2 regions of the Bacillus sp. SRL337 genome follow, and region 1 is predicted to be linked to the other one. Evidence: riboswitches for the same ligand, from Rfam matches in the RefSeq annotation. Region 1 holds a riboswitch; the other holds the start of a gene.
What was found. Region 1 has a riboswitch for preQ1 ahead of queF (preQ(1) synthase). Riboswitches for the same ligand answer to the same signal wherever they lie in the genome.

Region 1 (10,806 bases):
GGGAAAATCGCGACAGACTGGACTCATGTGAAGCCGATCGTGTCCCGATTACCGCTGAATCGGGACTAGAATCCTCGGAAGGACGATATGGGTGTCGCGATTCCGGGATAATCGCGACAGACTAGGACCTTGAGAAGCCGATCGTGTCCCGATTAAGGCTGAATCGGGACTAGAATCCTTGGAAGGACGAGCTGGGTGTCGCGATTCCGGGGAAATCGCGACAGACTGGGGTCTTGAGAAGCCGATCGTGTCGCGATTCCAAGGAAATCGCGACAGATTAGGACCTTGAGAAGCTAATCGTGTTCCGATTACCCTTGAATCGGGACTAAAACCAACTGAGACACAATCAATCTGTCGCGTTTTTTGAATAAGCGCAACAATACACCCTAAGTGAAGGCGACCAGGATGCGGGTTTGGAATCCCGTGAAGGATGCACCAGCTTTTCAAATGAATCAGGGTCCTTCCTTTAAAGGAAAAACTCCCCACCTCTCCATACATTGATTTATTCTTTAGAGAAATCCGCCCCAGATCCGCCCCCTGCAAAAAAAGGTCTATTCTCCGAGGAATCGGCCTTTGCTGTATTACTTCAGAAAAATCGGCTCGATTACCTGATGTCCATTTCTTCTTGATCATAGACAGAATTCACCTCCATATTTCCTGAAGTGCTCCAAGTAGTTTCTCAACAGGTCCCCACCCACAAAAAAAACCATCCAAAAGGATGGCTCAAAACAACTTATCCAACTACCTCTACACCGCGCTCCTGTTCTTTACGGGCAACCCGTACCAGCAGGTAAACCAGCGGGGTATCAATAATTGCGACAACAAGCTTAAACAGATATTGTGTTCCAACTAATCCAAGTAAAGCACCCAGCGGCATTGTGCCAGCGAATGCAATACTAATGAAGATTGCCGTGTCTGCAAGCTGGCTCAACAACGTTGATGAGTTATTGCGGAGCCAGAGTTTATCAGCTCCATGCTTGGCTTTCAGCTTATGAAAAACTGAAACATCCAGGTTTTGGCTGACAAAATAAGAGATCAGGCTTGCAAGCGTTACCCGGAAGCTTCCGCTCAGGATCGATTCGAATTCTGCCTGCATCCCAAAAAAAGGAGCTGACGGCAAATTGATAGCAATCGCGATAAATAGTAGAGCAAACACCTGTGTCAGCAAACCTGCACGTACAGTAGCACGTGCTGTCTCTTTTCCGTATACTTCTCCGATGACATCTGTGATTGGATACGTGAAGACATAAACCATCACCGCAGCCGGAAGGACAGCCCATTCGCCAAGACTGAAAAGCTTCACGGCTAAGATATTGGACAAAATCAAGAGGCCCACGAAGAGGGAATTTAAATAGATAAGCATTCTTCTGCCCCCTTAACGGTTGTCGATGGTTTCCGGATACAGATCATGATTCATCATGCGATACTCCGCCATCTTTTCAAATTTGGTCCCCGGCTTGCCGTAGTTGCAATAAGGGTCGATGGAAATTCCGCCTCTTGGTGTAAATTTGCCCCACACTTCAATATAGCGGGGATCCATTAGTGAAATCAGGTCATTCATAATGATATTCATACAGTCCTCATGGAAGTCCCCGTGGTTGCGGAAACTGAATAAATACAGCTTTAATGATTTACTTTCGACCATTTTGATATCAGGGATATAGCTGATGTATATCGTCGCAAAATCCGGCTGTCCTGTCTTAGGGCATAGACTTGTAAATTCTGGACAATTGAATTTCACGAAGTAGTCTCTGTTCGGGTGCTGGTTATCGAATGTCTCCAATATATGTGGAGCATACTCGAATAGGTATTCCGTCCCCTGATTTCCTAATAATGTAACATCTTGAAGTTCTTCATCTTTTCTTCCAGACATAAAAAAATCCTCCCTTTGATCAAACCTATAAGGAGAATTCACAGCCAACGTTTATGATGGGCCAAATAAAAAACCATATCCTTCATGGATATGGCTACAAATGTAAGACTCATCCATAGTTTTTTATAGAGGGTTTGGGCTATGAACCTCTCCTGCGATAGGAAACTATTTAATTCATTATCTACTATAGTATGGGAGTCGGATTGAATTGTCAATATTAAAATAAGAAAACGATTACAATCATGATATAACTATTATTTCCTCATATATCTATCTAAATCAGGTTTTAACTTCTCTTCTACTGGTTATATATTATTTTACAATATCAACTGATGTGGAGGGAAATTTCATGTTCAACGGGTTAACATTTACCATTATTTCTTGTCTTTTTTTCATGGGGCTAGTAGCATGGATCTCATACATAAAAACGAAAGGATCAGTCAATGATTCTGATGGATATTTTCTTGCGGGAAGAGGATTGACTGGAACCTTCATTGCCGGGTCCCTCTTGCTCACAAACTTATCAGCTGAACAGCTGGTCGGATTGAACGGACAGGCATTCCGGGCCAACTTATCAAACATGGCTTGGGAAGTAACGGCTGCTTTTGCAATCATTATTATGGCACTCTACCTCTTGCCCAAATACCTGGGAAGGAGTTTTACCACACTTCCTGAATTTTTGAGCCAGCGTTATGATGAAGGAGTCCGAAAGTATACCGTCCTCCTCTTCATGCTTGGTTATGTATTTGTGACCATTCCTTCCATGCTGTACTCCGGTGCACTGGCTGTCTTGAAATTATTTGATGTTCCTGCCCTCCTCGGCATCAGCTATACCCAATCGGTGTGGGTTGTCATCTGGGTCATCGGCATCATCGGTGCCATTTACGCTATCTTTGGCGGATTAAAAGCTGTAGCCGTCTCTGATACGTTGAATGGGATCGGACTCCTCATCATCGGGATCCTCGTTCCCATTCTGGGGTTCTTTGCCCTTGGGGACGGTAATTTCGTCGGCGGCATGAAAGAAATTGCCACCAGCAGCCCTGAGAAACTGAATTCCATTGGCTCGAGTGAAGATTCTGTCCCTTTTTCAACTATCTTTACCGGAATGATTTTTGCCAACCTTTTTTACTGGGCAACAAATCAGTATGTCATTCAGCGGACACTTGGGGCCAAGAACTTAGCTGAAGGACAAAAAGGAGTCATCTTCTCAGGATTTTATAAGCTCCTGGTTCCATTCATGATGATGATTCCCGGCGTAATTGCCTTTCACTTATACGGGGATTCTCTAAGAACAGTCGATTTGGCTTATCCAACGTTAATTGCAAACATCCTGCCAAATTACTTGACCGGATTCTTCCTGGCTGTCCTTCTTGGAGCTGTTTTAAGTTCATTCAATTCACTTTTGAACAGTGCAGCCACTCTATTTGCACTTGATGTCTATAAGCCTCATTTTAATCAGAGTGCTAACGACCAACAGCTGATTTCGGTCAGCAAAAAATTTGGTATACTGCTGGCTGTCATTTCAATGACCATCTCGCCGATGCTGATGAATGCAACAGAAGGACTATGGGATCTGATCAGACGATTCACGGGATTCTTCAACATTCCGATTGTCGTCATCCTTCTCGTAGGTGTTCTGTCTAAACGTATCCCTTCTGTTGCAGCTAAAACCGTTATCATTTTCCATGTGATTACGTATTACATGCTTGTCTGGGGCACCAATCAGTTATTCGGTTTTGGACTTGGCATCAATTTCATCCATATTTACGGCATCCTGTTTACTATTGAAGTGTTGATGATGATCGTCATTGGAAAGTGGAAGCCGCTTGAAAAAGCTTATCACTATCAGGCAGATTCCAAGGTCGCCATGACTCCTTGGAAATATGCTTTGCCTATGTCAATCATCCTCCTTGCCAGCGTGGCGGTTGTATATGTTATATTTTCTCCAATTGGCCTGGCCTACAGTGGAGGGGTTGTTTCAGTGGTTTTCTGGCCGATTATTAGTGGAATTATAGTCGCAGCTGGAATTCTCATCATGACTGCTCTAAAACATTGGAACAAGAAGTATGCTGGTTATCTAGAAAAAGGATATAAAAAGAAAACAGCAGCAGTCAAAAAAGCGATCAATAAGCTGGCACCTGCTTTTTCAGCCAAAAACGAAAACTGACATGAAGGGTCCCTCATCCGGGATCCTTTTTCTCTTGATCATAATCAGATTGTTTGCCCGCTCTTCATATACGGAATAACGTACGATAATAGGAAAGATACATTGATTCTGTTAAAATAAGAATAAGTCATAATTTACTGGAGTGTCTCCTTTGCAAAAACAAGTGAGAAAACTAACTGAAATGGCGATTGCCGGTGACCTCCCTGAGATTCATAAATGGTATCAACAAAACCGGGGCCTCTCGCAGACAACCATAGATTTTTATGAAAAGTTATTAAAGCCTGTAATGGAAAGAGTCGGCATGCTCTGGGAAAAGAATCAGATTACTGTCGCTGAAGAACATCTGGCGACAGCAAGCATCGATTATCTTATGACACAGCTACGGTATCAAATTCTGCACCCTGAGCTTTTGAAGAAGTCACCTTCGATTCTATTATTCTGTCTAGAGGGTGAGCAGCACTCCCTAGGCTTGAAAATGGTTTCTGATGTCTTCAGGGAATATAAATGGAATGTTAAATTCCTTGGATCAAGTGTCCCTACAGAAGAAGTCATCAAAACAATCAATAAATGGGAACCTGATGCTATTGGAATTTCGGTGGCTCTCTCACCATTGCTGCCCAAATTAAAAGAATGTTTGAGCTTAATAGATGAATTAGAGAAAGATTTTGAGGTTTTCGTAGGAGGACGGGTTGTCTCGCTCTATAACCTGGAAGACTTTGGCGTCAAAAATGTTCGCCTGTGCAATGATCTCAATGACATAGAATCCATTGCCTCAAGATGCATACGAAATTCAGAACTTGTCCTGCCTGAAGGTGAGCGATAATGGAAGAAATTCATTACATCCCCATCCCGATGTTCATTCTGGATGCCAAACTCAATATACTCGAGGCCTCCTCAAAAGGAACAAAGCTGATGAAAGGGCCAAGTTTTCTGGACATGATTGAAAAAGAAAGTTCGACCAAGTTCTCAAAATATTTTCACCGTCACTCCTCTGGAACACTGGAGATCAATATCAAATCAACGACAGATTCCCAAATGCCGGATCTGCATGACGTCTATTTTCAGTTTGTCGAAGGTAAACAGCAATATTTTGTAGCAGTCATCAGTAAAGCACATAACTACACTGATATCTCGAAAAAACTGGACCGAATTCAAAAACAGCTTTGGAATCCCAATAAAGAAGATTCCTACCAAAAACAGCTGCATCCAAGCTCCTTTCATTTAGATTCCGCTGCCGGCCAAATTCGCAAACAAGAAATCGACATACAGGCTGCCATCCATCAGCTGAACCGTTTGAAAGCAGATATTGAAGACCTGCCTGCGGACAATAAACATTTGGTTCAGCAATGCATGAGAATTGAAGAAACACTTAAAAATAATATAAAATTGTCATGACCAATAAATGATGGAGGTTACATAATGTCCCTATTGAATGATATTTTAACGTTTAATGAAAAATTTGTTTCCGAGAAAAGGTACGAAGATTACATCACAACAAAATTTCCAGACAAACGCCTAGTCATACTGACATGTATGGACACAAGACTGGTTGAACTGGTAACCAAAGCAATCAACATGAAAAACGGTGATGTCAAAATTGTCCGAAATGCTGGTGCAGTTGTTTCGCATCCATTCGGCAGTATCATGAGGAGCCTGCTGCTTGCCGTCTATGAACTTCAAGCTGACGAAGTACTGGTCATTGGCCACCATGACTGCGGAATGGGCGGCCTGAGCGCTGAGAAAGTTAAATCCAGCATGAAAGAAAGAGGCATTACCGAAAATACGTTTGATACCCTTGAGTATGCCGGAATCAACTTGGATGAGTGGCTGACTGGTTTTTCAAATGTTGAAGACAGTGTTGCGCATAGTGTAGACATGATCCGCAACCATCCATTGATGCATGATGAGGTTCCAGTCCATGGACTTGTCATCGACCCATCTACGGGAAAATTGGATCTAGTAGCTTCGGGATATGAAACAGCTGAAAAATAACATAACCCAAAAAGAGCAGACATGCATTTTCATTGGCTGCTCTTTTTTTCTCCCTTTCTAAAATCTCAAAAGATACATACTTCTTATCCAGAAGGGTATATATAATTAGCAGAAACATCAAGGAAAGGAGAATCACTCTTGTCTGAAGAATTGACTCTATATGTGAAAGAAGCTGTAGACCGTGGTTCCATCCAGAACCTGGAGAATATGTTACTGAAGTTGAATGGTATAGAAAGGGCACTTGTGGACACCGAAGACGGAGAAGTGAAGATCACTTATGACACAAACAGTATCTCCAGGAAAGAAGTAGAAGAAAACATTCAACAAAATGGATTTCATCTATCATAGAAATAAAGAGGTTGGGACAGAACTAAAGTATTCCCTCTAAAAGCCGTATAATTGTAAGTTCCCAATACAAAACAAATGAGAAAACCGAACTTTTCAGAGGCTCTATTTTAGAGTTTTAGAAAAAGTTCGGTTTTTTTCGTTAAAGTATTTTTCTAAACGGTTATTATTTTTGAATGATTTTTTTCTCCTCCCTTTTTAGAAGGATTGGAGTGGAAGGCGTGCGATCTCCAGCGGGACTCGTCTAGTTCCAGCGGCCAACGACTAGCGGATTTCAGGCTCCTTCCTTGCGAATCCAGCTCCAAAGCCCAGCTGCTAGCGTACTTCCCGGCTCCTCCTTGTGATTAGTCATCATCGAATCGCTCCACTCTTCGTGCTTCCTTTATCTCATATGTACCCAGTCCAGTCCGTACGCAGCTGAACGGGTCTTTCCGCTTTTTAGTCAATCCAGCTCCAGCTCCTAGCCCCTCGGGGTCATATGCCAATCCATCAAGAAGGTTAAAGAGCCAACCTTCCTGCCGGCTCGTCTTATGCCTGTCGGGGCTGATCAAGGCACTTCCGCTTTTTAGTCAATCTAGCTCCAGCTCCTAGCCCCTCGGGGTCATATGCCAATCCGGCAGGAAGGTTAAAGAGCCAACCTTCCTGCCGGCTCGTCTTATGCCTGTCGGGGCTGATCAAGGCGCTTCCGCTTTTTAGTCAATCCAGCTCCAGCTCCTAGCCCCTCGGGGTCATATGCCAATCCGGCAAGAAGGTTAAAGAGCCAACCTTCCTGCCGGCTCGTCTTATGCCTGTCGGGGCTGATCAAGGCGCTTCCGCTTTTTAGTTCAACGCCCGCCCGCGGAGTCGTGCACCTGGAGCGGAAATCCATACGATTAGATAAGCCACACTCTTTGCGAAAAGATCCTTCGTTAACTACATATCTTTTGTCCCAGCCACTTTATTTTTCAACAGGAATATGGATCTTCACGTTCAACTCATCATTCGTTGATTGATAATCAGCAGGATACTCTTCCATATGCTCGAGGATTTGTTGGTTCAGGCTTAAGCCGTTATCCTCTATCCAACTGTATAAGCGCTGGTAAGATGCCATGATTTCCGGTCCTGCATGTTCGAGTACGGCATATGTATATGCAGGAACTTCCACAATCTCAAGACCATACCGAATCTCGCCAATCTCGCTTACTTCATTACATAAATAATAGGTGAGCCCTCCGGTCAGATTATGGTAGGATAATCCTATTGCAACTGCTGGGTTCACTTTGTTTTCTATACCATCCGACACAGCTTTTAGTTCAGGAAACAATTTTTCGATCCCTCCTTGCGCGGCCTCGTCAAATGTTCCCTGCCATTTAAAGCCCAAAGCTTTAAATCCCTCTTTTTCAACTATTCTCGGCTTCACTCGTTCTTCTCCTCCAATTCCAATAAACATTTTGCGCCGCGTTGCTTAAAATAGGCTTCCATTTTTCTTTCATTTTCAATACACCACTTACCCATTTTCTTCATATTGTAGGAAGAAGGAGGTGGTTGTTTTGCTATCACGCATCAAATGGCTGTCTTTCTCTATCGAAGCACTCCTGGCACTCCCTATCTTCGGAGGAGTCGCGTCTGAAATAATGCCTTTTTATCTTTGCTTCGTTGCTGTATGGCATGCTTGTGTATTAATGGTTTCCAAATCAGAGAATCAACCAGTACTTGGAAGTGCTTTTGGAATTGTCGCTTCTTTCACAAACTTTTTTCCCTATGTACGGATTGTTACACATGCTGTCACCGCATTCATCCTATACTTAGAGATTAAGAAAGCTCCAGGAATGGAGTGACATCTAAGCCGGATCTATCCAATGTTCCGGCTGTTATTTCTTCCCCTTCACTACATGATCCTCTATCTTGATGGTTTTATCCATAATTGCATATTGTGACCTGCCCAGGTAAAGCGGAATGGACAACCGTTCAAAATCCGGCAGCCCTTTTTCATTAAAGAGCTCGTCATCCCTATAAAAGGCTGTAATAGTAGCTGTAAACCAATCATGATCTCCATATGAATGGACATCGATTGTCTTACATTCATACGCTACATAGGCTTCATTCAAAATCGGGGCATTTGTCTCTTTTCCTCGTTCAAACTTCATGTCCCCTGTGGTAAATTTATTTATATCCATACCTGAATAAACCCCGGATTCCTGAATGAAACCAGCATGTTGAGCAGGCAGAAAGTTAATCGCAAACTCTCCAGCATCTTTCACTAAATGATAAGTGTGCCTTTCCCTGCCTATGGCTACACCATAAATTGGGGGCTCATAGGAAATATAGGAATGCCAGCCTGCCGCCATAATGTTATCTTCACCATTATAGGAAACTGTCACCAGTGCCACCATCCCCGGATAACTGTGCATCACGGTTTCTTCCTGAATTGACCTCATTACAATCACCTCATTTTCATTATCACACACTTAAGAAATATCTGTCATTTATTCCAGCCATTTATCCTTGGATAATGTTTCGCTTCTTTTAAAGATGTCTTTTCTGGTATATTTCCTCCCTTTGGCACCTGGCATCACAATAAGGTATCGCAACCTTCAGGATGATTTTTCCACCGATATTATCTCTCGCTTTCACACAAGCTAGATGATGAGTATTTTCGAATGTTTCTGAAGGAGGATATTTTTATGAGCAGTGCAGGATGCGGGACCGGCAGCAATAGCCAGGACAAGAGCGGCGGCAGTTCTGAAAAAGGACATTTAAAGTGGTGGCAGCTCTCACTTACCGGTGTGGGCTGTACAATTGGAACAGGGTATTTCTTAGGTTCAAGCATCGGGATCAAACACAGCGGGCCTTCCATTGTGTTTGCCTTTATATTGGCTGCACTTGGAACTTATATCGTGTTCAATCTGCTGGCAAAAATGACTGCGGAGGATCCGCAGGAAGGATCATTTTGTTATTATGCCAATAAAGCTTATGGAAAATGGGCTGGATTCAGCTGCGGCTGGAATTATTGGTCCTCAAATATTTTAATCATGGGAAGCCAGTTAATGGCCCTTTCGCTTCTTTCGCAATTCTGGTTTGAGAAAGTCCCCCTTTGGGTATTTGCCGCAGGCTATGCTGTTCTGTCGATACTTGTTGTATTGCTCGGAACCAAGGGTTTTGATAAAGTGGAGGATATTTTAGCAGTCATCAAAACGGCGGCCATCATCATGTTTATCATACTCGCAGCAGCTGTGATGTTTGGCTGGATACATGGCGGTGGCGGCAAACCTGATTTTCCCTCTTCAGCGGGCAAGCTGTTTCCGGAAGGCTTCAAGGGGTTCTGGTCTTCATTGATTTATGCTTTCTATGCATATGGAGGAATAGAAGTCATCGGCCTCATGGCCATGCAGCTGAAAAACAAAGAGGATGCTCCAAAAGCAGGAAAAGTCATGCTGATTGTACTTTTGACCATATATGTCCTTTCTCTCGGTCTCACTGTGCTCCTTGTGAATTATGATAAATTCACACCTGATGAAAGTCCATTTGTGACAGCCTTGAATGATACCAATCTGAAGTTTTTCCCTCACGTATTCAATGGTGCTATCATTATAGCCGGTTTTTCAACCATGACCGCCGCACTCTTCGGGGTAACCAACCTCCTGGTTACAATGGCAAAGGATGGGGATGCTCCTAAGCTATTTTCCAAGAAGCTGGAGAAGTTTAAAAAACTTCCTCTCCCTTCCCTTGGCCTGGCTGCGGCAGGGCTGCTGCTTTCCGTCATTACTGCGTTGGTCGTGCCGGGCAAGATTTATGAATATATCACAACAGCAGCTGGAATCTTAATTTTGTACAACTGGGCCTTCATCATCATTTCCGGCCTTAAAATTCTGGAGAATAAAATGTGGGGGAAAGTATTGGCCATTGTTGGAATGGTCTTACTCCTGGCTGCTGTCAGCGGGACAATAGTGGAAAAAGAGATACGGCTCGGCTTCTTCATCTCCCTGATTCTTGTGGCCATGATCGCTATTGCTGCCTTTTTCATGAAAAAGAAGAAATGGAACAAAGAACATCAATCGAGCAGTTAGGCTCAAGGTGAAAGCGCCTGCCCAGCAGGACAAGGTATTAGATAAGCTTGCCAAAAGGCTGCCTTCAGCCCTTTTGGCAGGTGTGCGTATGCGACTTGCCAGGATAGCCGCTTGATCTAAAGATGACTATCACAGGTGAATTTAAAAATCCCTTACAATACAAAAAGGCTGTCACATTCCGGCGATCACCTGGATGAGACAGCCTTGATTTATTCAACGAGCGCATGTTTAAAAGCATAGATGACTGCCTGGGTCCGATCAGCAACATCTAATTTGCCAAGAATGTTGCTCACATGGGTTTTGACCGTTTTCAAGGCAATGAACAGCTCATCCGCAATTTCCTGGTTGGTTTTCCCTTCTGCCATGAGCAGCAGGATTTCCAT
Region 2 (10,806 bases), 1.8 Mb from region 1:
GCCATTGTCCTTGCCAGTATTTTGGATATCATTGGAAGGAAGTATCCACCACTTACTGGAAACGGACAATTGATACAAGGTTTTAAATACGAAAAACCTGAGTTTACGTATGATATTCAAAAAATGGGTGCAGGTCTTCTGGCAGCACTGACATTCTTTACATTGGGCACGTTACTAGCTTCATTCATTCCATTGCATGCTTATGCCATTATGATTATCCTGGTTGCTGCTGCGAAAGTAGCGAATGTCATTCCTGCTTCAGTAGTAGAAGGTGCTAGCCAATGGTACCAGTTCGTGGCTGAAAACTGGACATTTGCATTGCTGTTTGGTATCGGGGTAGCCTATACAGATCTTGGAACAGTACTGGAAGCACTTACCTTGCAATACATCCTTACAGTCTTTGGCGTGGTGTTGGGAGCGGTCATCGGAGCAGCCCTGCTTGGCAGATTGGTTGGGTTTTACCCTATCGAAGCGGCCATTACAGCGGGATTATGCATGGCAAATATGGGAGGAACAGGTGATGTAGCTGTTCTATCCGCTTCCAAACGTATGGAACTCATGCCATTTGCCCAAATTTCTTCCAGATTGGGAGGTGCATTGATTCTGTTATTAGCCGGTTTATTGATACCGATATTCACCTGAACATGGTGATAGCAAGGAGCATTATGAACCCGATAGAAGTTTCAATTTTCCTGTCCGCTGCCATTATAGTATTATAAATGAGGACAGAAATAGAAGCGGGGGACACAATAGTGAAGAAATTTTATGCGGCAGCACTCTTGATGGTTTTCTTGAGCATAATGGCAGGCTGCGGAAATAAGAAGATTGAGATGATTGAGAGCTCCAGTGTTTCTTTATCAGAAGACGGTAAGCAGTTGGAAATCCATATCACATTGGATGATGAAAAGATGGAAGAACCGGAAACCTCCTTCCAGGTCAGGCTTTTCACCAGGAATGGAAAACTCATCCAGGCATTGGGGACAGACCTAATTGTATTAAATGAAGAATATATCAGTCATAAAGAAGGGGAAGAGTCGAAAATCATTGAAATTGATGAGTCCATGGCGCTTGCAAAACCTATTTCAGAAGATGAATTGAGAAAAATCATTGAAGATGAGGAAGAAGATGCTCTGGAAATCGATGTACTTAATGAGAAAAAAGTATTTGCCTCAGAAGAGATTCGTACAGTTGAATAGGAAATACCCCTCACGAGGAACGAGGGCACTTATTTGGACTTTTTCAGTGCCCTCTTCACAAGGGAGGGATTTCTTAATTGCAGGAAAAGCTATAGTGCTAACCGCAGCTTAGTCATGCTAGGTTATATATTTCTGAGTTCATATCTTTGATAAGCTTTATAAAGGAAGCTTGGAAGCTCTTTAGCACGTTCATGTTCTAGAAAGCTTCTTCTTAGAAGAATGGCAGACCTTTTTCTCTTTTCGATGTCCGATCGAAAGGGTATAACGATGGTTTCGCCGAATCAAACAGTATCTTCATGTCCTTTGGATGCCTTCCCCGTTTGAAGTTTCCAAAACGTTTTATTTTATTCCACAGGCCTTTTCAACGCGTACAAGTCATCTTCCATCTGCAGCATTTTATCCATCAAAACTTCCTTGGAGTCCATAATGCCTTTGTTATAAAAGTAAGGACCCAACTCCTTCATGAAAAATTCAAAAAGGTTTTCGGCTCCGATCATGCCGAGTTCTTCTCCGTGCTGTTCATAATGGAAGGTTTGGATTCGGCTTATGATTTCTTCACGTTCCTCTTTTGCCATTTTCATTACCAACATTTCTACACATCCTTCTTGCATTTTTCTTACATACTACCATATAAAGTGCAGGTACGTTCAAACTCAATCTTTCATGAGTTTGCATTCTTCAATTAAATCCATTTCGTAATGTCCCAAGGCGTATTCTTTTATTTGTTTTTGTATTTTCGGATAGAGCAGGATTGATTCCAGCTCTGTGAGGTGAACCCATTCCACACCCGTCTGATTCACATCAGGTGCATCTGGCATGGAAGGCTTGCTGCTGCCGATTATAGAGCAGTCGAAGAATAAGCTGAGGGTCGGTGTAAGTCCATATAACTCCTCATTTTGATGCGGCGTATATTCATAAATAAAAGCGAGGTTATTAACCTCTGCTTCAACGCCGGCTTCCTCCCGTGCCTCTCTCATTGCAGCTTCTGAAGTCGATTCGCCTTGTTCAACTCCACCGCCTGGAAGATTGTAGTGAACACCGTTTTCATCCTTGAACTTGACAAGAAGAACTCTTTGATTTTTCATAATCAATGCTCCTGCCCTGACCCTGATTGGATAACCCAATCGATCACACCCTTTCTATTATGGAAAAACCATTTTACCAGATTTATACTTTAGTTGAAATGAGATAAGATAGATACATAAGAAAAAGTAAAGGGTGGTCCGGTTGATAGCACAAGGAATTATCATCAGAGATAATAAGATGTTAATGGTAAAGCAGTTCGTTCAAAGAGGAGACATCGTGTGGAACTTTCCAGGTGGGGGGATTGAAGAAGGGGAAACTCCCGAGCAGGCGATGATCAGGGAAGTGCATGAAGAGACAGGATACTGGACCGAAGCCATTGAAGAGTTGCACGTGTCTTCGGGTAAATACTCCTTCCTTGCAAAAATCATCTCAGGAGATTTGCACCTGGATACAACCCTCCCTGAAAATGAAGATTTACTGGACGTCGCATGGATACCTATTGACGAATTAGCGAAATTTGATGACTATACCCTGCCTGTCAGGGAGCTGGCCGTAAACCGAATCCGTGTACAATCTGAAGAGACCGCAGTTTATATTACCGATATATGAGATAGTTAGTTTAATTAGTATGATAGTATTAGTCAGTAAACAAGCAAGGAGTTAAAAGGGGGCTGGAATTATGGAAATCAATGATAATATGTTTTTAATCAAGGAAAAAGAAGGTTTAAAAAAAGACTTCTCTATCTTAATTTCAATGATGAACTATGCAAGGTTCACGACTCTGGCTGATTTAAAGGATGTATCACAGGATGAGGTGGATTACCGTCATGACGATGAGTTCAACTCAATCGCCATGCTGCTTGCCCATTTGGCTGCCGTCGAAAAAGTTTATCAAAAAATCACGTTTGAGGAACTTGATGAGGAAGGAGTTAATGATTATGCAGATACCCTTGAGCCTGCCTTGGGATTGGGGGAAGAGGCGGAAGTCATTAAAGGTAAGCCCCTGCAGCACTATCTGGATGAACTGCAGGCGGTCAGAAAGATCACAGAAGAAACATTTGCCTCACTTGATGAAAGCTGGCTTTACCGTGAGACGGATTTTTGGTACAGCAAAAAAGGAAACAACTTTTTTAAATGGTTTCATGTGTTTGAAGACGAAATCAATCACAGAGGACAGATCAGGCTGATCAGGAAGCTGTTCGCCAAGGAAAAAAGACTCAGCAGAGGATAAGAATTTCTAGTACTAGTTGCAACTTACAATGTTTTTCAATATACTGAAAATAGTTAAAATAGAAAGGACTGAATTTTTGAGCAATGAAGTAATTACCTATCCCACTCAAACGAGAAATGAACAAAAGTATATTTGCGAAAATAAACTCGTTCCGGATAGGATAAGTATGTCCATTGTCAATAAAGGACACTTTGCTCAAAAAAGTATATTTCAGCCTTCAAGAATTTTTCTTGTGGAAATTTCTTGATTATTTTCTGTACGTATAACTTTTTTGGATATTGAGCATAGAATATATACTAACCTTTCCGGAGCATTTCGGGGAGGTTTTTTAATGTTATTAATGAGAGCTAAAAATGTTCATTATACGATCGGCGAAAAAATGTTTTTTGATGAAAAAGAATTACGTATCTATCAGGGGGATAAAAGCGGCTTGATAGGCAAGAACGGCGAGGGGAAATCGCTTCTCCTTAAGTACCTCCAGGGTTTGGCGGATTCGCTTCCTGAAGTGGATTGGTATTGCAGCAGCGGCTATTTTGAACAGCTTGGCCAATCTGCCGGCGATATCTATTTAAGCGGAGGAGAGATGACGATCAAAAAGCTGGATGCCCTATTTTCCGCAAATCACCAATTGATGCTGTTGGATGAGCCGTCAAACAATCTCGATTGGGAAAGAATCGAAGAGCTTCAACATCAACTGCAGTCTTTTAATGGCAGCTTTATCCTGGCATCCCACGACAGGTCTCTTCTCAATTCTGTCTGCACGAAAATCTGGGAGATTGAGGACGGTAAACTGACAGAATACCAGGGAAACTACGATGATTTTCTGCAAGAAAAGGACCGGCAAAAGAAAGAACAAGAAGCGAAATATGAAATGTATATGAAAGAAAAAAAGCGGTTGATGGAAAGGTATGAACAAAAGAAGAAGCAAGCCCAAGGAATGGATAAACCTCCTTCACGGATGGGAAATTCCGAGTGGCAGCTGTATAAAGGGAAGGCCAAGGGAAAGAGGGCGAAAGTTGAACGTGTTTCAACCGTGATTAGGGAGCGGATTGATAGGATGGAGAAGGTGGAAAAACCATTCGAATGGGATTCCATAAAAATGGAGTATAAACTGCAGACGCCCATTCATAGAAGGACATTGCTTACCGCAAAAGAGATTGAAAAAGTGATCGATGGCAGGAAACTTTATCTGAGCCGCTATCTTAGATTGAAAACCGGTAGTAAGACTGCTTGCATCGGCCGAAATGGCTGTGGAAAAACGACATTGATCAGGCAGCTGCTGCATGAGTATCCCGAACAACTAGAGCTTGCTCAAAATGTAAAGGCAGGCTACTTTGAACAAACACTGGAAAATCTTCCTGAACACTCTACAATCCTCGAATATGTCACAGAAGGCAGCATATTGCCGCAGCATATCATCCGGATCATTCTGGCGCGGTTAAGATTTTATGGAGAGGATGTCCATAAGCCCATTCATGTCCTCAGCGGAGGGGAACGTGTGAAAACCTCCCTTGCTAAACTGCTGGTCGGCGACTACAATTTATTAATTCTTGATGAGCCGACAAATCATGTTGATCTTGATACACTGCAGGCGATTGAGGGACTTTTGCGCGATTATCCGGGAACCGTTCTCGTCATCTCCCATGATCGAACATTCGTTGAAAACGTGGCCGATAAACTTTGGAGATTTCAAAACGGGGTCATAACCATGTTCGATGGAGGTTTACAGCAGTTCGAGGAGTGCAGCAGACAGCCTCAGGGTGCTGATGACAATGAAGAAAAATTGTTGAAGCTTGAAACAAGGATGACTGAACTCATCAGCCGCTTGAGCATTCCCTCTCCTTCTGATGATATTGCTTTGCTTGAAGCCCGATATCAGGAAGTCCTTTGTCAACTGAAGGAGTTGAGGGGATGAACAGGATTGCTGTAGTGACAGACGCCAGCAGGTTGGGTGGACTGGGGGCACCCATCGTCTTTTTAGTTTCATCAGAAGCACAGTGGATTTCAGGACAGGTCATTCACTCGGACGGCGGTTTCTTACGATAACGATGAGTGCTGCAACAACCCGGGATTTCCCGTCTATGTTGCAGCATTTTAACTTTAGAACATTAACAAGTTATAAACTGAAAAAAAAGGGTAAAAATCCTGAAACAGCTTTTGTCAAGTTTGAATGTTCTTCTTTTCGTTAGGAGGAATTCATGAATCCCACAACCTTAAGGCATTTAAGCAATAAACAATTGATGACTGTATGGAGGCATGCCAAAAGACAAAATCTTTCAGAAGAATATATCAGGATGATCAGAAACGAAATGAAAAGAAGGGTTACCATTACCTATAAAAAGAGATGAAAATAGAAAGTGCGTTACTCCTTCAATTAAAGCTTTAAATCTCCCAAGCTAGTTTGACTCATGCTGTTAAAGGATAATAAATAAGAGAACTATTTCGGAGGAGGTATGTATGTTGAAAATAAAGGCTTTATTCCTGAATTGCAGTTTAAAGAAAAGTCCTGAAACGTCAAATACACAGGGGTTGATGGACAAAGTCATCGATATCATGCAGGATGAAGGTGTCGATACTGAAACAATCCGGATTGCAGACTATAATGTTGCACCAGGAATGACTCCGGACGAGGGAATCGGAGATGAATGGCCGGACATTTTTGAAAAAGTAAAGGAATCAGATATCCTGGTCATAGGCACACCGATTTGGCTTGGTGAGAAAAGCAGCATAGCCAAGCGTGTAATCGAACGGATCAACGGAGGTGCCAGCTTGACGAACGATAAAGGGCAGTACCTTTACTACAATAAAGTCGCAGGATCCATCGTTACTGGAAATGAAGACGGAGCCAAAAGCGCTGCCAGGGATATTATTTATGGTATGTCCCACCTTGGCTTCACCATTCCGCCGAATGTAGATTCTTATTGGGTTGGTGAAGCAGGTCCCGGCCCTTCTTTCCTCGAAGCTGATGGCTTTAAAAATGATTTTACCAAGCAGAACACCAAAATCATGGCCTATAACCTGATTCACTTTGCAAAAATGCTGAAAGACCATCCGATCCCGGCAGAAGGCAATGTCGTGAACTCCTAGAGTAGCACTGAGAGCGTCTCTCAGATTGTAGAACCCCACTCCAATGAGCTGGGGTTCTATTTTTTGTTCATACATTCTTAATGGATCCCCCAAAGCTGTCGCATCTTACTCTCCTTTCGAGAACTTGGTCGTGACAAAATGGTCTGCTGTGATCAACTGTTAGGTTAGTTTCTTCTTAAAATCCTCCATCAAAGGGAATGAGTGTAACATCCATCTAGCATGCTAATGGAGAAATGAAGTGAAATATGGCCGCAGCTCCTGCCGGATTATCGCGGTTTCAGCTTCAGCGGCCAGTGCCTGACAGATATCGGTCTCTCTCCTTCTGATTAGTCATCACCGACCGCTGTTGGTATACCGTGATTCTGATGTCATAGTCTAGAGCCCTCATACCTATGCAGAACGAAGCGAACGCTTCCTCTTATCATAATTTCTATGGAGCCAGCGGCGTCGGTATATCTCATGGTAACCCAACAAGCATTCCTAAAACAGTATGATTTTTCCGGTTGAAGGAATTAAATAGTATGACGAAGAATAGTAGTCAGGGAGTTCAGATTATGTCAAAAGGGAGTAATGAAAATGGAAATTAGCGAAGCGGTTACGGAACAGGATTGGGATCAGGTTTACGACCTGTTGATTCAGCTGCGGACTGAACTGTCCAAAGAGGAATATATTGGTTTTTTGAAAGATATGAAGAATGAAGGATACAGAGTATTCTGCCTCTATGAGAGGAAGGATTTGGTCTCACTTGCCGGCGTCATTATAAGGACCAACTTTTATGCTCAGCGCCATGTATTTGTATATGATCTTGTAACTGCCGAGTCGGCCCGCTCAAAGGGATATGGAAGAAAGCTCCTTGAATATGTAGAGGAATGGGGCAGACACCAAGGATGCGGAATGATTGGTCTGGATTCTGGCCTGCAAAGAAAGGATGCCCATCGCTTTTATGAAGAAGCAATGAAGTTCAAGAAGTCAAGCTTTGCTTTTAGAAAGGACCTCAACTAGGTCAAAAGCATCAATTTTAATCTATGCAGAAAAAGTCACCAACTAATATTCATTCAGGAATTTACATGTAACAAGTAGACTCGAGAATAAAAATACAGTATCTACTGCATGAAGTTAATCTTTATGCATCGAATGAAATGGGCTGGCTTTTCCCCCCTCTACTAAAGAGTTTAATATCCCTGCAGCAATGGGAATAATCTCATAAAAGGTAAAGAAGATGGAGGGTTAAAATGGCTACTACGATTCGAAAACAGCAAACAGAATATTGTGACAGTGAATATGACAGGTTGAAAAAAGTCATCGTTTGCCAGCCTCGTTACATGAAAATTGAAGAAGTCATTAATGAGACGCAAAAACATTTCCTTGAAAAAAATATAGATATTCAAACAGCAGTAAATCAGCATGAGAACTTTGTTAAAGCAATGCGGGACAGTGGTACGGAAGTCATCCAATTGACACCGGACCGGCAGCTTCCAGAACAGGTATTCACTAGAGACATCGGCTTTACGATTGGAGATACAGTGTATGTTTCTGAAATGGGCAGCACTATACGTGCAGGGGAAGTTGAGGTATTGACCAATTGGCTTGAAAGTAACGGCCGTAACTATCAAAAGCTCGATTGCAGCAGTATTGAAGGTGGAGATGTGATAGTTGATAAAGACAAGGTATTTGTCGGGATCAGCCATCGAACAGACCTGGAGACCATCAACCAACTGCAGGCGCATGCTGAAGGTTTTACAGTCATCCCTGTCCCGTTTCAGAAAAAGTACCTGCATCTTGACTGTGTTTTCAACATTCTTTCCCCGGATGAGGCACTCGTATTTTCACCGGCATTCAAGCGGAAAGAACTGAAGATGCTGCAATCTTACTATAATCTGATTGAAGTGAATGAACAGGAACAATTCACAATGGGAACGAATGTGTTATCCATCGGCAATAATAAAGTCCTCAGCCTGCCGCAAAATAAAGTAGTCAATCATTTACTGAAGAATAATGGTTATGAGGTCATTGAAGTCGACTTTTCTGAAATTATAAAATCAGGCGGGTCATTCCGGTGCTGTTCAATGCCTTTATTGCGAAATTAAAGCAATCGGCAGATGACAGGTGTCCTGCTCTATGGTAAAGTAGCATAATGAATAGAAGAATTCTGCATACAGGCAGGAGAGGTTCTAGCTTAACCCTCTATAAAAAACTAAGGAAACGGCATCTCCTTGGGTGCCGTTTTTTCTGTTTGTTTGTTTCGTATTTAAATACTTATAGAGAATCAGTATGAACTTCCTTCTTCTTGTATCTGGCAGGTATGCCTTAGGAGAGAGAGGAGATTTTATATGAAAAATGAGAAAGCACTTGTAGTATTCAGCGGGGGACAGGATAGCACCACCTGCTTGATTTGGGCAAAAAGAGAATTTAAAGAGGTGGAAGCTGTTACTTTCAATTACGGGCAGAGGCACCTGGAGGAACTGAAATGTGCGAAAGATATTTGTGAAGAATTCAATGTGCGTCATCACATACTGGATATGAGCCTTCTAAATCAACTTGCCCCGAGTGCCCTTACAAGAAATGAAGAGATCACAGAAAAAGAAGGGGAACTTCCGTCAACCTTTGTTCCGGGAAGAAATTTACTGTTTCTATCATTTGCAGGGGTGCTTGCCAGGAACCTCGGGGCGAAACATATCATTACGGGTGTATGTGAAACGGATTTCAGTGGATATCCGGATTGCAGGGATATGTTTGTCAAATCGTTCAATGTCACATTGAACCTGGCGCTTGATGAAGGCTACGTCGTCCATACCCCGCTGATGTGGATGAACAAAGAAGAAACATGGAAATGGGCGGATGAAATGGGGATGCTCCAATATGTCCGTGAACAGACACTTACCTGCTATAACGGTATTCGAGGTGATGGATGCGGCTCCTGTCCATCATGCAAATTGAGGAACAAAGGTCTCTCTGACTACTTATCTTCCAAAAAGCGAGGAGAAGAATCATGATTGGACAAATCTATCCTGTACCGGAGCACTCCTTTTCTTATGAACTGAATAAGGACTTCCAGTTTGCGGCTGCTCATTACATTCCATCAGAAGCTGCCGGTAAATGCCGGAAAGTCCACGGACATACCTATTTTGCCAATATTACAATCGGGGGAAACATGCTGGATGAATCTGGTTTTCTCATCAATTTCTCAACCATAAAAAAGCTTATCCATGACCGCTTTGATCACACAATGCTGAATGAAGATCCATTGTTTTTTGAGAATCAGGAGAAATTCCCGACTACAGAAGTCATGGCGGAGCTTATTTACAGTATCATTCAAACCCATTTGGATATGCAGGGCAATCAAGCAATGTGTTTACAGGTTTTTTTACGGGAAACACCGACAAGTTACTGTATCTTCCGTCCAAGAAAGGATCAGGCACAATGAGAAAAATACCCGTATTGGAAATCTTCGGCCCGACGATTCAAGGGGAGGGGATGGTGATTGGCCAGAAAACCATGTTCGTAAGAACGGCAGGCTGTGATTACTCATGCTCCTGGTGTGATTCCGCTTTTACGTGGGACGGATCTGCCAAAGACGATATCCGCCTGATGACTGCACGCGAAATCTGGGAAGAACTCAAAAACATCGGAGGCAATAGGTTCAACCATGTAACCATTTCCGGAGGCAATCCAGCGCTTATTGCAGCCATAGAAGATCTTCTCGTTCTTTTCAAAGACCAGGGTGTTCAGTCCGCACTGGAGACACAGGGGAGCAGGTGGCAGGACTGGTTTATGGACATCGATGAGCTGACGCTTTCGCCAAAGCCGCCAAGTTCAGGAATGAAGACAGATATCGAAAAACTGGATGTTATTTTAAATGAGCTGAGTGCCCATAGTGGCTACAGTTTAAAAGTAGTGATCTTTGATAACGACGATCTCGACTATGCAATACACCTGCATGAGAGATACCCTGGGGTCCCGTTCTTTCTTCAAGTGGGAAACCGCAATCTTTCCGATGGAAATGAAGGCAGCTTGGTCAGCGGGCTTATAGCGGAATATGAGAAGTTGATCGATGTTGTGACTCAAAGTGAAAGGCTCAATAATGTCAGAGTGCTGCCGCAGCTTCATACCTATGTGTGGGGGAATAAAAGGGGAGTTTAATTCATAGTTCTCTAGAGGGTCCTTGTGGGGTTAGTTTCAGTTTCGTATCATCATTAACGTCCTATCGGGGGGTTCTTGTGTATTTTCGGATTTGTGAAAATAATGCCCTATAGAGATATTTATGAG

Region 2: it holds a riboswitch for preQ1, as region 1 does, so the genes downstream of both, queC (7-cyano-7-deazaguanine synthase QueC) here and queF (preQ(1) synthase) in region 1, are expected to answer to the same signal.

What each region holds. Positions count from the first base shown of each region.
Region 1 covers NZ_OZ481793.1:1,019,691-1,030,496, reverse strand. Annotated here, with positions in the region: gene AC4E8A_RS05025 (queuosine precursor transporter) at 734-1,363, opposite strand; gene queF (preQ(1) synthase) at 1,376-1,873, opposite strand; PreQ1 riboswitch class I at 1,983-2,029, opposite strand; gene AC4E8A_RS05015 (solute:sodium symporter family transporter) at 2,223-4,040, shown strand; gene AC4E8A_RS05010 (cobalamin B12-binding domain-containing protein) at 4,192-4,863, shown strand; gene AC4E8A_RS05005 (hypothetical protein) at 4,863-5,435, shown strand; gene AC4E8A_RS05000 (beta-class carbonic anhydrase) at 5,460-6,032, shown strand; gene AC4E8A_RS04995 (heavy-metal-associated domain-containing protein) at 6,171-6,380, shown strand; gene AC4E8A_RS04990 (GyrI-like domain-containing protein) at 7,315-7,776, opposite strand; gene AC4E8A_RS04985 (hypothetical protein) at 7,907-8,194, shown strand; gene AC4E8A_RS04980 (flavin reductase family protein) at 8,228-8,794, opposite strand; gene AC4E8A_RS04975 (amino acid permease) at 9,041-10,423, shown strand; gene AC4E8A_RS04970 (response regulator transcription factor) at 10,633-10,806, opposite strand, start outside.
Region 2 covers NZ_OZ481793.1:2,811,705-2,822,510, reverse strand. Annotated here, with positions in the region: gene AC4E8A_RS14400 (2-hydroxycarboxylate transporter family protein) at 1-642, shown strand, start outside; gene AC4E8A_RS14395 (hypothetical protein) at 753-1,196, shown strand; gene AC4E8A_RS14390 (DUF2164 domain-containing protein) at 1,541-1,786, opposite strand; gene AC4E8A_RS14385 (NUDIX domain-containing protein) at 1,850-2,320, opposite strand; gene AC4E8A_RS14380 (NUDIX hydrolase) at 2,424-2,831, shown strand; gene AC4E8A_RS14375 (DinB family protein) at 2,902-3,453, shown strand; gene abc-f (ribosomal protection-like ABC-F family protein) at 3,785-5,368, shown strand; partial or broken gene AC4E8A_RS14365 (hypothetical protein) at 5,365-5,499, shown strand; gene sda (sporulation histidine kinase inhibitor Sda) at 5,652-5,801, shown strand; gene AC4E8A_RS14355 (flavodoxin family protein) at 5,911-6,540, shown strand; gene AC4E8A_RS14350 (GNAT family N-acetyltransferase) at 7,117-7,542, shown strand; gene AC4E8A_RS14345 (dimethylarginine dimethylaminohydrolase family protein) at 7,773-8,627, shown strand; PreQ1 riboswitch class I at 8,700-8,744, shown strand; gene queC (7-cyano-7-deazaguanine synthase QueC) at 8,871-9,533, shown strand; gene queD (6-carboxytetrahydropterin synthase QueD) at 9,530-9,964, shown strand; gene queE (7-carboxy-7-deazaguanine synthase QueE) at 9,961-10,680, shown strand.